Regions from separate parts of the Mesobacillus sp. AQ2 genome, predicted to be linked through region 1. Evidence: predicted binding sites of a transcription regulator. Region 1 holds the regulator's gene; the other holds the start of a gene.
What was found. The regulator LexA, encoded in region 1, represses DNA repair genes until DNA is damaged. The targets are predictions, from matches to a motif close to CGAACATATGTTCG.
Positions count from the first base shown of each region.

Region 2: a site for LexA is predicted at 6,037-6,050, ahead of QNH36_RS07515 (WYL domain-containing protein). Genes of this name have one in related genera too.

Region 1 is NZ_CP126080.1:2,016,420-2,024,567, forward strand. Features, by position in the region: gene QNH36_RS09935 (nucleotidyltransferase domain-containing protein) at 1-118, shown strand, start outside; gene QNH36_RS09940 (hypothetical protein) at 226-642, shown strand; gene QNH36_RS09945 (GNAT family N-acetyltransferase) at 695-1,231, opposite strand; gene QNH36_RS09950 (hypothetical protein) at 1,218-1,751, opposite strand; gene QNH36_RS09955 (ATP-dependent DNA helicase) at 1,910-3,832, shown strand; gene QNH36_RS09960 (hypothetical protein) at 3,884-4,114, opposite strand; gene lexA (transcriptional repressor LexA) at 4,249-4,872, opposite strand; gene yneA (cell division suppressor protein YneA) at 5,027-5,341, shown strand; gene QNH36_RS09975 (YneB family resolvase-like protein) at 5,367-6,014, shown strand; gene QNH36_RS09980 (DUF896 domain-containing protein) at 6,092-6,325, shown strand; gene tkt (transketolase) at 6,646-8,148, shown strand, end outside.
Region 2 is NZ_CP126080.1:1,522,396-1,530,543, reverse strand. Features, by position in the region: partial or broken gene QNH36_RS07550 (manganese catalase family protein) at 1-23, shown strand, start outside; gene QNH36_RS07545 (acetolactate synthase large subunit) at 333-1,928, opposite strand; gene QNH36_RS07540 (PQQ-dependent sugar dehydrogenase) at 2,325-3,728, shown strand; gene QNH36_RS07535 (YybS family protein) at 3,795-4,355, opposite strand; gene QNH36_RS07530 (cupredoxin domain-containing protein) at 4,533-4,922, opposite strand; tRNA gene QNH36_RS07525 (tRNA-Val) at 5,205-5,277, opposite strand; gene QNH36_RS07520 (NUDIX hydrolase) at 5,370-5,987, opposite strand; gene QNH36_RS07515 (WYL domain-containing protein) at 6,117-6,338, shown strand; gene QNH36_RS07510 (TRAP transporter permease) at 6,372-8,148, opposite strand, start outside.

The sequences.
Region 1 (8,148 bases):
GGGGGCATTAACATTAATGTTTCCAGAAGTAATGAGATTATATAGAGTTCTACATAAAAAGGCAGGACTGGAAACGGATGAAGAAGAGTTCAGGAGAATCATTGAAATGGTGTTATGATACTGGCTTCACTATTTTGAATGATATTCCAATTATAAGTGCTAAGAATCATGGATGCTAATCCAACATTGTAGTATCTATTAGAATAGTGCAATCGAGGGGATTAAATGAAAAAGCTTGCTATTTTAACAATGATCCTAATAATATTCATGACTGGCTGCAGTTCAGATTTCCAACCGCAATTGACCAGGGTTGATGTGCAAAAACTAACAAAGGATGGCAATAAAGACGGTGAGGAGAGAATAATTGCTTCTAAAGATGAGCTCCAAACTCTAGAGCAAGCGTTCCAAAAAATCAAATGGTCCCCAAAGACGAAGCCGGAAATGACAAGGAAAGAAGATGTACTGGCGGTTTTCTTCATCCAGGAAGAGAAAAATATGCCGGAAAGCTTGTATGAATACCGAGTATGGTTTGAGGGAGAAACTGCCACCATTATCAGCAGAATGGAAAACGAAGGGTATGGAAGGTTAACAGATAAAACTGAAGTTCATGACCTGGAATCAGCATTGCTGCCAGGTGAATAGGTCATTGCTTTTAGGGTCACAAAAAGAAAAAGTGCCAATACGAGCACTTTTTTCAGCTTACTGCACTAAAAGCTGGGGGATATTCTATTTTTCCTTCTAAACCATTCAATGAGCCCTGCTCAAGCTCGATTGCCATGAACACTTCATTTGGTACTGGAAAGGGAGCGTTGACACCGAAATTCTTCGAGGGCTGAAACCCGAATTTAGGGTAAAAATTCGGATGGCCAAGTACAAATACATGTTGATATCCTAAAGACTTGCATTTATTTAAACCTTCCTTGACGAGTGCTGAACCGATTCCGCTATTTTGATATCCGGGCTTCACAGCCATTGGAGCGAGAGCGATTGTTGGGATCACTCCTTTTTTTGCAAGAAGACTGATGATGCTGAAAAGAATATGTCCGATGATTTCTCCGTTCTCGTCAACAGCTACCATGCTTAAGTCAGGAATGAAATTTTCGGAATCCCTGATTAGTTCAACCAAACGTGCTTCATTTTCACCATTTACAAAAGCCGCTTGATTTAAAACCCTGATACCATGAATATCTTTAATAACTTCAGAACGAATAAAATAATCATCGCTCTTCATATTTCTTAAACTCCCTCCATACCAAATTAGAAGTTTTGGAGTCAGAATCAGAAAATTCCCGGTAATAACGCTTTTCATTTTCACCCGAAATTGAGTCGATATCATTTAACAACATAACTAGAAACTCCCTATCTTTGTTGATTTGCTCTTCAATTTGTGTGTAATCTCTGCCATTTCTAATATTGAACGCTAAGTGCTTATAATGGTCTGCAAGTTGATCCCAGACTTCTCCTAAATTTGAAATCTTTCCATTCATCATATAATATTGTCGGCTTAGAATAGAGAGTTCCCCTAGATGACTGGCAAACGTGAATTCGCCATCCTCTTCTTTCAAGATCTTTATCCATAGGGTCGGATCAGCATCGTTCTCCAGTAGAAATATAGAGTCTCTTACTGTCCGCTGGAATTCAGATCCTGCCTGAATTTCTAGGTCAGTGATTTTTTTATACTGATAAAGATTGAGTAAAATCAATGCAGCAAGAATGAATTTGGTCAGGTTTATAAAATATTTAGTTTTCATATGACCACTCCTTTGTATAAAGTTGAGATAATAATAACAGAAAATTCCAAAAGGGCAATCAGAATTTTTACCAGAATGAATTCTTTCACTTCCAGCACTTTTTTCTGTTATGATTAAAACTGGCTTTTTGCCAGAATCAATTTTCAAGGAGAACCTGAATGACAAAAAATCTTCCATTTACCATCACTAAAAATGATACATTCTTTGATTTATTAGGGGATTACATTGGTGATGTTTTTTATGATATTTTGCCTGAAAAGGGCTATGAGTTGCGCGACGAACAGATTTATATGGCTTTCCAGGTGGAACAGGCCTTTAAGAACAAAGGGATTGTGTTTGCGGAAGCTGGTGTAGGAACAGGCAAGACATTCGTTTACTTGATTTACGCGATCCTCTACGCTCGTTATATGGGGAAGCCTGCAATTGTATCCTGCTCAGATGAAACACTGATCGAACAGCTTGTAAAAGAGGGCGGAGACATCGAAAAACTCGAGCAGGCATTGGGACTTAAAGTGGACGTCCGGCTGGCAAAAGCGAGAGAGCAATATGTATGTATCAAGAAGCTTGATGAGCTTTCGAACACCTCTGACGACATGGAAATTCTTGATGTCCATGACCAACTGCCAGATTTTATTTTTGATGAAGGCATTTCCATGAATTCATTCAGCCGGTACGGTGACCGAAAGGAATATCCTTGGGTCACCAATGAAAAATGGTCTCAGATGGCGTGGGATCCACTTCAGCAATGCTCGACATGCAGCTGGCGCCATCGCTGCGGGCAAACATTGAATCGTGATTACTACCGGCATGCCGGAGACTTGATTATTTGTTCTCATGATTTTTACATGGAGCATGTGTGGACAAAAGAATCACGGAAAAGAGAGGGCCAGATGCCTTTGCTGCCTGAAGCGAGCACCGTCATATTTGATGAAGGTCATCTGCTTGAATTCGCAGCGCAAAAAGGGCTGACATACAGATTTAATTCGCAAACTCTGACGACTGTGTTAACAGGCTATATGCATCAGGATGTCAGGGAGGAATCTCTCTATTTAATCGAGGACATCATAGAGCTGCATGACTCATGGTTCGACCTGCTGGTTGAGAACTCTACTGCTGTTGAGGGTTCGAATCGAAAAGAAGTTGCGAAGCATCCTGCAATCAGGAAGACAGCTGAAACTTTGGAAAAGAAGGTCAGCGAATTAATGGACCAGCTGGTATTTGACGCAGAAATGTTCCTGATTGATGAATACCACTTAAAAATCATGGAAGAATATCTCGAGTTTTTTGCATATGGTCTATCGATCTTCCTGAAGAACGATGAAGGGATTTTCTGGCTTGAAGAGAATGAAGTTCAGTCTTCACTCGTCATCATGCCTCGTCTGGTAGAGGACATTCTGAAAAAAGAAGTTTTTGCACAAAATATCCCGTTTGTTTTTTCTTCAGCAACTTTATCCCAGGTAGGGGACTTCAACTATATAGCGAAGAGTCTCGGAATTGAAAAATATACTTCCTTCACGGTTGCATCACCGTTTGATTATCAAGAGCAAATGGAAATTAAAGTGCATGTTCAGGATGCTGAAAATCAAAAATGGGAGAAAATAGGTACGGATCTGCGTACTGCAAGCGGGAGCTCACTGGTTTTGTTTTCTTCCATGCAGGAAATGGAAAGGTTCAGAGTATGGTCCGATCAACAGGAGTGGGATTTTGACATCCTGTTTGAAGGCGACCGTGAGATTAGTGAAACCGTAAAAGACTTCCAGAATGTCAAAAGCACTGTACTTTGCTCATACAGTTTATGGGAAGGTCTTGATGTCCCCGGTGAATCATTGACCCAGGTCATCATTGCTTCATTGCCATTCCCGCCTCATGACCCGGTCTTCCAGGCAAAAAGGAAGCATGCGGCCAACCCTTCTGCAGAAGTAGACGTTCCATACATGCTGCTTCGGTTAAGACAGGGAATAGGCAGGTTGATCAGGAGCAGCCAGGACGAAGGTGCCGTCCATTTATGGCTTACTGGTAAGCAAAAAGCAGAATTTATGGAAGAAATAACAGCAGTGCTTCCTGTTAGTGGCATTCATTAGTATAGGGGAAATCCCGAAAGGTCCAAGCCTTTCGGGATTTTTTTGCGGAAATTAGTCTCTGCATCCGCACTTTCTATCATCGCGGTCACGATCATTCTCATCCTGAGCACCAGCAACCAAGTCATTGATAATGCAACGACGGTCAGCACGGCAAAGATCTTCAAAATCAATTGTCGCCCTTACCTGTTTGTTGTTGCGGTTAGAGTAAAAAACTCCTGCTGAATCGTTATTATTAGATTGGATCCCATTCGAGCTTAAACTTCTTCCATAGCTAAAATACACGATATCTTATTCGGAAAGGGACAAGTTGTCAGGGCTTGTACCTACTTTGGAAAGGAATATGCTTTTTTCATAGAACCTTTAAAAAAATAAAAGTTTGATAGAACGAAAAAAAGCAAGCGGAGTCCGCTTGCTTTTTAGTGCATATGACGGTATACACCAATGACTTTACCAAGAATCGATACATTCCGAAGGATAATCGGTTCCATTGATGAATTTTCCGGCTGGAGCCTGAAATAGTCCTTCTCCTTGAAGAAACGTTTAACAGTTGCTTCGTCATCCTCAGTCATTGCTACTACAATGTCTCCGTTATTGGCTGTCTTTTGCTGCTTGACGATTACATAATCTCCATCCAGGATACCAGCCTCTATCATACTGTCACCCATGATTTCGAGCATGAAAACCTGCTCATCATGAGGAACAAGGCGGTCTGGAAGCGGGAAGTATTCTTCAACATTCTCAATAGCCGTAATTGGCATACCGGCTGTTACTTTACCGACAACAGGCACGTTGACAACATTATATTTAGGGATACGGTTTTCCTCTTCGATTTCCAGTATTTCAATTGCACGCGGTTTTGTTGGATCGCGTCTGATCAGCCCTTTGCTTTCGAGCCTTGCAAGGTGGCCGTGTACCGTGGAACTTGATGCCAGTCCAACTGCTTCGCCGATTTCACGTACGGATGGCGGATATCCTTTTTTCTTGACTTCACCTTTTATGAATTCAAAAATATCTTGTTGCCGCTTTGATAACTTTGTCATATTCACGCACCTCGTATTTTTTCTTGTCCTAATTATACCATGTCTATTTGATAGATACAAACATAAGTTCGAATTTTGAGTTGACACAAAACAAATGTTCGTATTATAATAAAAATCAAATAGGCGAACATATATTCGTTAGGGAGTGTCGATTATGAAAAGACTATGGGAAAACTATTCTTACGCTTTAATCCTTCTTGCTGTCAGCCTGATTTTTTCGCTGGTGGCAAAAGCAAATTTACATAACGATGATGCATACATAACTGTTACTATAGAAGAAGGGCAGTCACTATGGGAGATTGCAGAGACGTACGCCAGTGAGCATCGTTTATCGAAAAATGATTTCGTGAGCTGGGTAGAAAAGGAAAATGGGATTGTTGGAGAAAGGGTTTTTCCGGGAGATGAACTTGTCATCCCGGTGACGGCTGAATATCTGGAGCCAACACAGATTGCCGGGGCTGAAAGATAATTTGTACATAGAATCAGGTGACAGCATGAAAGCGATTATTTATTGCCGGGTAAGTACCACGAAAGAAACGCAGGAAACTTCGCTTGCCAGGCAGGAGGAAGAATTGCTCCGCCTTGCAGAACAGTATGGATTTGAAGTGATGAACATCATCAAGGAACAAGCCAGCGGGTATGACCTTGAAAGGGACGGGATCCTTGAACTGCTGGAGCTGATAAAGGACAAGTCAGTCGGTGCCGTATTGATTCAGGATGAGACCAGACTTGGCAGGGGTAATGCAAAGGTAGCTATTCTCCATTGCATATTAAAGGAGAACGTTAAGTTATACAGCATCTCTCACAGCGGGGAACTTCAGCTTTCTGAATCGGATTCCATGGTGCTCCAGATTGTCAGTATGGTAGAAGAATATCAGAGGAAAATCCATAACATAAAGATTAAACGCGGAATGAAACGTGCGGTTGAACATGGATACAAGCCTCAGCGCAATCTCAAAAATCAGGGCGAGCATTCCGGCAGGGAACGTAAAGATATGCCGATAGCAGAGATTGTCAGGCTGCGGAATAATGGCCTTACTTTTGCTGAAATTGCCGCTACTCTGAAAGGATTTGGCTACAATGTATCCAAGGCAACAGTGAATCGGCGATACCTTGAACATATAGAATCAAATGAGGAATGAGGCTCCTTTCTTGTAAAACTAGAAAAAATTTAGTAAGATGTCATTTGACGTAATTTTTTACACAAAGGAGCTTTACAATGCTATCAAGTGATAAAATTGCTAGAATCAATGAACTGGCAAGGAAAGCAAAAACATCAACGCTGACAGAAGAGGAAGCAAAGGAACAGACAAAGCTTCGAGCCGAGTATCTCCAGTCATTCCGTTCTTCTATGCTGAATACACTAAAGGGAGTTACCATTGTTGATCCAGAAGGCAATGATGTTACACCTGAAAAACTAAAAGAAGAAAAATTGAAGAATAAACTTCATTAATATATTCAATTTGGAATACATGAGAGAATGTATTCCATTTTTATTTTGGAAGCATGACAGATGAAAAAACTGAATGTTATATTCGACTACTGAAGTGAAAAATCAGCAATGGAACAATTTTAAAGGCCTCTTAGCTTCTATGTCAAAATCTATATTCCGTCTTCATCTGAAGCGTTTGCTTACATAAGTACAGCGAGTATGTGTCAAAATAAATAACAATACGGCGTTTTCTGTCTCCTTCAGGCATAATTTGTTGTATAATAATTTCTCTCGCTATAATATTAATGATGTAGCCAGTACCTATAGAAAGGATGTATTAAATGTTTAAAGAAATTGATATGCTTTCAATTGATTCCATTCGTACTTTATCAATTGATGCGATTGAAAAAGCAAATTCCGGCCATCCAGGCATGCCGATGGGGGCAGCACCGATGGCTTACACATTATGGACTCGTTATATGAATATCAACCCTAAGAATCCAGAATGGTTCAACCGCGATCGGTTTGTCTTGTCTGCCGGACACGGATCTATGCTGCTATACAGCTTACTGCACCTTGCAGGTTATGATCTATCAATGGAAGATATTAAGCAATTCCGTCAGTGGGGAAGCAAGACACCAGGACATCCTGAGTTTGGACACACTGCCGGTGTAGACGCAACAACCGGACCGCTTGGCCAGGGAATTGCCATGGCGGTTGGTATGGCGATGGCTGAACGTCACCTGGCTGCTGTTTATAATAAGGATAACTACAATATCGTTGATCACTATACATATAGTATCTGCGGTGATGGCGATCTTATGGAAGGCGTTTCTGCTGAGGCAGCTTCACTTGCAGCTCACCTTAAATTGGGTAAAATGATTGTTCTATATGATTCAAACGATATCTCACTGGATGGCGATCTTAATAAGTCATTCTCTGAAAGTGTTGAGGGCCGTTTTAAAGCATACGGATGGCAATATATCCGCGTTGAAGATGGCAATAATCTCGATGAAATCGCAAAGGCGATCGAGGAAGCAAAAACAGATGCAGATCGTCCGACCATGATAGAAGTTAAGACCATCATCGGATATGGTTCACCTAACCTCTCTGGTAAATCAGATGTTCACGGTGCCCCACTTGGCGCCGATGAATTGAAACTTACAAAGGAAGCTTACAAATGGACATTTGAAGAAGACTTCCATGTACCAAGTGAAGTTTATGATCACTTCAAACAGCAAATCGCTGATAAAGGTGAACAAACAGAACAAGCTTGGAATGAACAATTCTCTCAATATAAGAGGGAGTATCCAGAACTGGGTGCCCAGCTTGAAAAAGCTATAAAGGGTGAGTTAGTAGATGGATGGGATAAGGACATTCCAGTATACGAAGAAGGCAAGAGCCTTGCGAGCCGTGCATCTTCTGGTGAAGCACTTAACGGCATTGCGAAAAACCTTCCTTACTTGATTGGCGGATCAGCTGACCTTGCTGGTTCAAACAAAACAATGATCAAGGGAACAGGCGATTTCTTCCCAGGTTCATTCGAAGGCCGCAATATCTGGTTCGGGGTGCGTGAATTCGCCATGGGAGCAGCTATGAACGGTATGGCACTTCACGGAGGCCTTAAGGTGTTTGGCGGAACATTCTTCGTATTCTCTGATTACCTGAAACCAGCAATCAGACTTGCTGCGTTAATGGGATTGCCTGTAACCTTTGTGTTCACACATGACAGCATCGCGGTTGGGGAAGATGGTCCAACCCACGAACCTGTAGAACAGCTTGCCGGACTTCGCGCAATGCCAAACCTGTCAGTGATTCGTCCTGCGGATGGCAACGAAACAGCA
Region 2 (8,148 bases), 490 kb from region 1:
ACTTCCAGAATCCGGCTCCATTCTGACTAAAGCCAAAGCTGAAACTTTCTCCTCCTTATACCCATGATCCCTCCCTGCGGTAATGAACGATTGGCACTTGCAGCCTAATATGCATATTAGGCAGAGTCAAAAGCCTGTAAAATACTACTGTTACAGGCTTTTTGATTATGGTTCCCCGTGGGTTCGAACCGGAGCCTCTATCCTTTCAAAAAGTTATTAAATCATTTTCAAAAAGTTAAACAAATTAAGTAAATGTGCTATTGTCTTCAATCAGGTATACTTAATAGCTTTTGGATTAAGCCCATACTGTATTCTTAAAAAGCCTGAATGCTTCACTCACTGATTGGGACATCGATCAATACAATTCCTTCCTGTGATGAGATTTCATGTGCAAGAAGGTTGTCAAGCTCAATAAGGTTATTCACCCTAACACCCTTGATCCCAAAGCTCCCTGCAAGTTGAACAAAATCCGGATTGCTGAAATTTACACCATAACTGTGGCCAAACTGCTTTTCCATCATCTGTTTTTCAATCTTAAGCATCGAATCATTCAGACAAATGATCACAAAAGCTAGCCCTAATCTTTTTGCTGTTTCGATTTCCGCAACGTTCATCAGGAGTCCTCCGTCTCCTGTTATACATATTACATTTTTATTTGGCGCAGCCAATTTTGCCCCTATAGATCCTGGCAACGCAATTCCCATGGATGCAAGTCCATTTGAAATGATTAATTGTCCTGGCTTATCAGGTTGGAAGTGACGTGCTATTTTCATTTTGTGTTCACCCACATCAGATAATACGATGGTGTTTTCGTCAGTGTGCTTTTCGATTATATGGAGAATATTCCTGGTCGTTAGTGGCTGTTTACTTATCGTTTCTTCATTCCAGGAGACTTGACTTTCTTGCAAAATCCTCTCTTTAAGACTGTTGGCGGGGACCCATTGTTTAGAAACTATTTCCCTATTTTTTAATAGCTTAAAAATTTGATTCAAATCACCGATTAATTGACTGCGAACTGGATAATATTCATCATACTCTGCTTCTTGAGAATGAATATGCACAACTGGAACTTTGTTTTTATTCCAGTTTTTCGGTAAGCTTTCAATCAGATCGAAACCAATCACAATCAGTAAGTCTGCCTCGGCTATTCCCTCTGGTACTAAATCATGGTCTTTGAATCCAAAGGTAAAGTAGTTAAGAGGATGATTTTTTGGTAAGACCCCTTTGGACATAAAACTGTTTGCCACTGGTACCCTAAGCAGTTCAGCAAAGGTTTGGAATGCTTCGCCAGCCCCTTGCCTAATTACGCCGTTCCCAATCAGGATAAAGGGTTTTTGACACTGTTTAAAAATTACTTCTGTTTCATCAATTTCCTCCATCGAAGGGACGACACTTGGCGCAGCTCTTTTAGGCATTGCTTTTCTGGAAATCGCCTCTGAAGCCAGGTTCTCTGGTAACTCTACCAGCACTGCTCCAGGCTTTTCACTTGCTGCTCTCCAAAAAGCGTTATGGATAATTTCTGGAACCGTTTCTGACTGTTTAATTTGAACGGACCATTTCGTTGCTGGTTCAAAGATTTTCACTACATCAATAAATTGATGAGACTGTTTATGCTGTCTTTCCATGCCGGCTTGTCCAGTTATCGCTACAACAGGTGAGCCATCCAATGTGGCACTTGCAACTCCTGTTAATAAATTTGTGGCACCAGGGCCCAGGGTAGCCAGGCAAACTCCAGGTTTCCCCGCTACCCTCCCATATACATCCGCCATAAATGCTGCCCCTTGCTCGTGGCGAACAGGAACATATTGGATCGAAGTTGATCTGGACAACGAGTCTGCTAGATCTAATACTTCCTTGCCGAATATCCCAAAAACGTACTTCACTCCTTCCGTTTCCAAACATTGAACAAGCAAATCAGAAGTTTTCATCGTTTCCCTCCAAAAAAATGTACTAATTTAATGGTTTCCTTTGATTACTGATTCATTCAGGGGAAATGATAAATTTTTAAAAACTAAAAAGCAGTATAAGTCATTCATCACAGCTTTGCGGAGAAAATCGAAAATGCTGATGAATTGTTTCTTATTTCTCGTTCATATTGTTTCACACTCAATTCACTCACAGGAAAGCTTATATAGGCCGCCTGCATTTATAAATAATGAAATGGAATGTGGAAAAGCTTTTCTCATATGTGCTAACTTACCTGGTTCTGCTGCTTTATAGCTGAGAAAAGGCTTCACCTGATCCATGACCCTAATCAGGTACTGTTAGAGGATTCCTGACCATATTCTTATAAAAGAAAACAATAAGCCGAGGTGAATATTTAATTGGAAAAAGTTAAGGTAAGTTTACGCCCTGTAGTAAGCAAGATCAATTTACCCACCATTATGAAAACAGCCATTTTACCGGGAGACTCAATTGAAAGATTATTTATTGCAACCCAAATAGGAGAAATTTTTTATATAGGTAACGGAGACATTAAAACTTTTTTAGATATTCGACCGCAAGTCCTTAAACTTGGTGATCAAGGTGGCGGATATGATGAGCGGGGATTATTAGGGCTTGCGTTTCACCCTCAGTTTTATTACAATGGTCTATTCTATCTTCATTATTCAGTAGCTGGAACACAAGGTCCAGGTGCACTTCCTGAAACTTCTATGCCTGACCCCTGTGACCCAAACACCCTAAATCGAAAATGGGATAATAGAGAAGTTCAATTTGATCATATTGATACAGTAGAAGAATGGATTCTCCAAATGAATGGACAGCCTCAAAAGAGACGAACATTGCTGAACTTAAGAAGGCCCTTTTTTAATCATAATGGTGTCAATAGCTTAAACTTTTCACCTGAAACAGGAAAACTGGTTTTAACAACAGGAGATGGCGGTTTAGGCTATGATCCATTTAATTTGAGTCAGGATGATATGGAAATCGCCGGTAAAGTAATTGAAATTGATGTAGTTAAAAATACATCTTTCAATAATCCACATGTTGCCAGTCGTTTTAATGAACTGCCTGCACAAGTTCAGCAAATACTTACGGTAATTGCCAAAGGAGTTCGCAATATACCAGGGATTTCATTTCAAAGGAATTATAATCATTATATTAAATATGTGGGGAATGTCGGACAGGATTTGACAGAATCGATTTATTCATTCATTCAGTATAGACCGATACCGGTCCCTGAACTTGTCATGAACTCCGGGACCACTCAGGAAATGTATATTAACTTTGGCTGGCGTGGCTGGGAAGGTGCTTTTCCTACTTCAATTATGAATGTCTGCTCTGCTAATTCGAATTCGGATAAGAAAACCATTGTTTATTACGATGAAGCAATTGAAACATCAGTCAGGCGGATTCAGCCATTAACTAGTTATTATCATAAAGATCCACGACCAGATAAGTTTGGCGGCACTTCCCTTACAGGAGTCCAACCATATATGGGGAAAGGGATACCGGCTTTAACGGGAAACATTTTGTTTACCGATTTAGCCCGCAAGGATGAATCGGCAACTTCAGTTAAAGGAGTATTAGCTTATTCTAAGGTAAGGCCAGACTGTAAACTAAATGATTATAGTATTATTGAAACTGACTATAATTTCGGATCTGAATCTGCTTATTATGTTAGTTTGGGAGCGAATCTGGACCAAACCAGATTATATTTGGGGGTTTATGGCTCGATGAAAGTGACTGACTTTAACAAGGGTACTATTTTTGAAATCATTCCTTGAATCTTGAGCCTATCTGATTTCTGAGGGCTTTATCTGCCAGGCAATAGTGAGTGGATTTAGGAGACACTAAATGATTAACCTTTTTAGTCTATTAAAAATGTTTAAAGCAATTTCAACCCATAACCAGCTATAAAGTAAAGCAAATAAAAGGATCCCCGCGGTTGTAAGAAATGAAAAGGAACCTGAAACGACTGGTCCTAAAACGGGAAAGTCGAAGATAAATAGCAAAATGATAATTCCCAGCATTAAAAAAATAGTCCCTGCCGCAATAATGCTTAATCTCTTCCTAAAAAACCAAAATGCTGCTCCTATGCCCAGTCCCAACAGTCCTGTTGTAAAGGCGAATACAATTAATTCACTTGGCTGCAGAATAAATAACAATATAATGGTCAGAAAGTAGGACATTACTCCAAGTGGAATGGAAAACATTGAACATAACAAAATAGGTGCAGTGGCGAGCGGACTAAAAAATAATCCTATACCTGGCAAAAAGCCTCCAGCTGCCTGTAGCATAACTGATATACAGGCAAAAAAAGACCCCAAAATGAGCTTCATCGTTTTATTGCGTTTTTTGAATATCAGTTTAGATAAACGCACTTCATTAGAAATAGGCTTAAAAAAATACAACTTTCCACCTCATCTTAAATGATATATGGCTCACCGTACCGTACATTATATTTATCATTATTAGAAGTGGAACTACTCTTATTGTTTCGAAAATAAAAAGGAGCATTGATGAGACACCCAAAAAGTTAGATTTCACTCTAACTTTTTGGGTACTCAATACATTATTTGCACTGCTTTTTAATTAACATTTACCTTCCCAACCATACCTTCCTGGAAGTGATACCGGCATATCAATTCATAAGTACCCTTCTGTTCTGGTTTCACGGAAATGTTTTTTTCTTTTCCTGGCTGGAGCTCGATGTCAATCCCAAGCTTTTCCACTGTAAATGTATGCTCTTTCTTCCCTTTGTTTCTCAATTTCAAGGTTGTAGTGATTCCGTTTGGAATGCTGATAACTTTTGGATTAAAGTAATTATCATTCAACTCTACCTCAATCATATTAACATTCTCCATTGGTTTAGTTGCAACACCAGTTTCGGCAAAACTACTATGTAAGCCTATTGTTGTCACAACCGTGAACAATGCTACAAACAAAATCAATCCTGTAACCAACTTTTTCACAGGCATTTGCTATCCCTCCTTTCCTAATCCTTATTTTTTTCTAAGTTAAATGAAATTATCACTCTAAATTAACGGGAAGCAGGAAGAAGGTATATTATCAGCAGCTAATAATAAAAAAGCTCAGTTAGGCATTGAGCTTAACTGAACATTTTGAAGGGAAAACGGCAATAAGTTTTGAAAAAGTAGTGGCTGATTGATTCCGCCTGCTTGTCTGGTAAAAGAAGTGTTGGCAAAACAAAAAAGCCTCCATCCCTTGTTATATAAGAGATGGGGGCTTTTTCAAAAGTATGATTCCTACTGGGTTCGAACCAGCGACCTCTACCCTGTCAAGGTAGCGCTCTCCCAGCTGAGCTAAGGAATCGTTCTAAGTTGTCCTATTTAATGAGGACATTAATTAATATATACTGGATTCAGTATAAAGTCAATAATTTTTCCCCATAAAAATTATCTGGATTATGAATTTCTTATACTTTGGATGACCCTTTTAATATACTCATCTTCATGAGGCACAAAATCCTTTTTGGAGGCCAGCATCTCTTTTGGTTTCTTTTCGCCTTCCTCACTTACCTTGAAACCTTTGAGCCTTATTTCACTGGATTTAGCAAACCATAGATCTTCAAAATCGGTCATGCTTGCCACCATGATCCCTGAGACCTCATCCTTTTGCAGCTGGAATTTTTCAAAAGGCTGATGTTCCTTGTACAAGAAAACATGGCATAGCTCTCGGTCAATGAATTCTGGACTGATCAGTGAATCTTTGATGGTACCTAAAGATTGTAAATCTTCAACAGTCACGTCGATTCCGAGTTCTTCCTTTACTTCCCTCAAGCCATCAAGAGGGCTTTCATTAGCCAGAATATGCCCCGCTGCAGTGATATCCAGCAAACCGGAATAATCTTTCTTAGCGGAACTGCGAACTTGAAAATAAAGAAAGTCATCTCCGTTTATCCGCTCTGCAAACCAGCAATGGAATGTCTCATGCCAGTGGCCAGCTTTATGTACACGGGACCTCGGTGCTGTTCCCAGGCAGGTCCCATGTTGATCAAAAATCCTAAGCATTTCGCTCTCCATCCATAACACCTCCATTCCAGATTATACCACTACCCATCCGCCAAAACAACGAACATTTGTTCTGAAATAATTGAATAAAGAACGAATGTTCGGGTATAATATAATTATAAAAGAAAAGGAGTGAATCACATGAATTTCCTTTTGGAAAAATCACTAAAAGAAAACCAGCCTGTTGAAATGATTTATTTTGCAGTCGATAACCAGATTACACAGCGTAGGATTATTGTAAAAGAGATCAGTGGGGATTACTTTAAAGCATTTTGTTTCCTTAGAAACGATGAACGTTTATTCAAGGTTGAAAACATCCTATCCATCATGCCAGAAAAACGGCACTTTCTTAAAACCAGTTAAAAAAGAAGCCCCCGGAATGAGGACTTCTAAAAATTAACTAACTGTATTTGGCTCAGGTGTATTGTGTCTCTTGATCAGAATTTGCAATGCAATGAGTAGAACAAAGGAACCAAGTCCGATTATATCAGTAATTTTTTCAGGATAAATCAGCATTAAGCCGCTTACAACTCCAATTATTCTCTCGTACCAGAACAATTTCCTCAGCCAGAAACCAATAATACCTGCACCAATCAGCATCATGCCGGCAAGTGCCGTAAACACCACCCAGATAAGGTAATACCATGTTGTATCAATCATTAACAATTCTGGAGACAATACGAACATATAAGGGATGATGAACGCTGCTATTGCCAGCTTTGCTGAGTTAACCCCTGTTTTTATTGGTTCACCGCCTGACACACCAGCTGCCGCAAATGCCGCCAGCGCTACTGGAGGTGTAATATCAGCGATGATCCCGAAATAGAATACAAATAAATGTGCAGATAAATCAGGTACTCCCAGCAAAATGATGGCCGGTGCTGCAATGGTTGACGTAATGACATAGTTTGCTGTTGTCGGTGACCCCATTCCTAATACCAGGGATGCAACCATTGTAAACGCCAGGGTGAGGAGTAAATGTCCTCCGGCAAGATCCAACAATCCATTGGCTAGCTTCAGGCCAAGGCCGGTTTTGGTTACAACCCCTACGATAATACCAGCAGCAGCAGTTGCAGCCGCAACACCTAACGCCGTGCGTGCCCCATCGACAAGCGCATCAATTACATCTCTGAAACCAATCCGGGTTTCTTTCTTTATCGCACTAACCACCACAGTAATAACAATACTCCATAGAGCGGCTCTCATAACACTCATTCCGCTTACCATCAGGACAATTACAGCCAATATTGGCAATAGCAAATAGATTTTAGCCAGAACTTCTTTGCGGTCAGGCATTTCTTCATCCTTCAATCCGCGCAGGCCGACCCGTTTTGCTTCAAAATGTGTCATGATCCAAATCCCGGTAAAATAAAGCAGCGCTGGAATGGCTGCAGCCTTAGCGATATCCCAGTATGTGATGCCGCCGCCAATGAATTCCACCATCAAGAAAGCAGCTGCACCCATGATAGGCGGCATAAGCTGGCCACCGGTAGAAGCAGCTGCTTCTACTGCTCCAGCAAATTCTTTACGATATCCGAGCTTTTTCATCATAGGAATCGTAAATGAGCCTGACGTGACTACGTTAGCCACGGAACTGCCGCTGATTGTTCCTTGCAATGCACTAGAAAAAATCGCTACCTTTGCCGGACCACCAACTCTTTTTCCAGCGATAGAAACAGCAAGATCGTTAAAATATTGGCCAACGCCTGTTTTCACTAGAAACGCGCCAAATAACAAGAATAAGAAGATAAACGTAGAAGAAACCCCTAATGGTGTTCCTAAGATACCTTCAGTTGTGAAGAACATTGTCTGGATCAAGCTGTCAAGTTCAAGTCCTCTGTGTGCGAGGAAACCCGGCATATATGGACCATACAATGCATAACCCAAAAACAGAACCGCAATAACCGTAATCGGCAGTCCTACCGTTCTCCTGGTCGCTTCGAGGACGAGTAAAACAGCAGCAAGACCAATGTAAAAATCAACCGGAGTAAGACGCCCAACCCTGTTTACCAGTTCATCAATCATTAATGGCCAATAGGCACCTACAGCTATTGCGATAATCGCCAGTAAAATATCGTACCATGCGACTTTATTATGTACACGGTCTTTTTTGCGTGCAGGAAATAAAATAAAAATCAGTGCAAGCGCAAACCCCAAATGGATGGACCTCTGC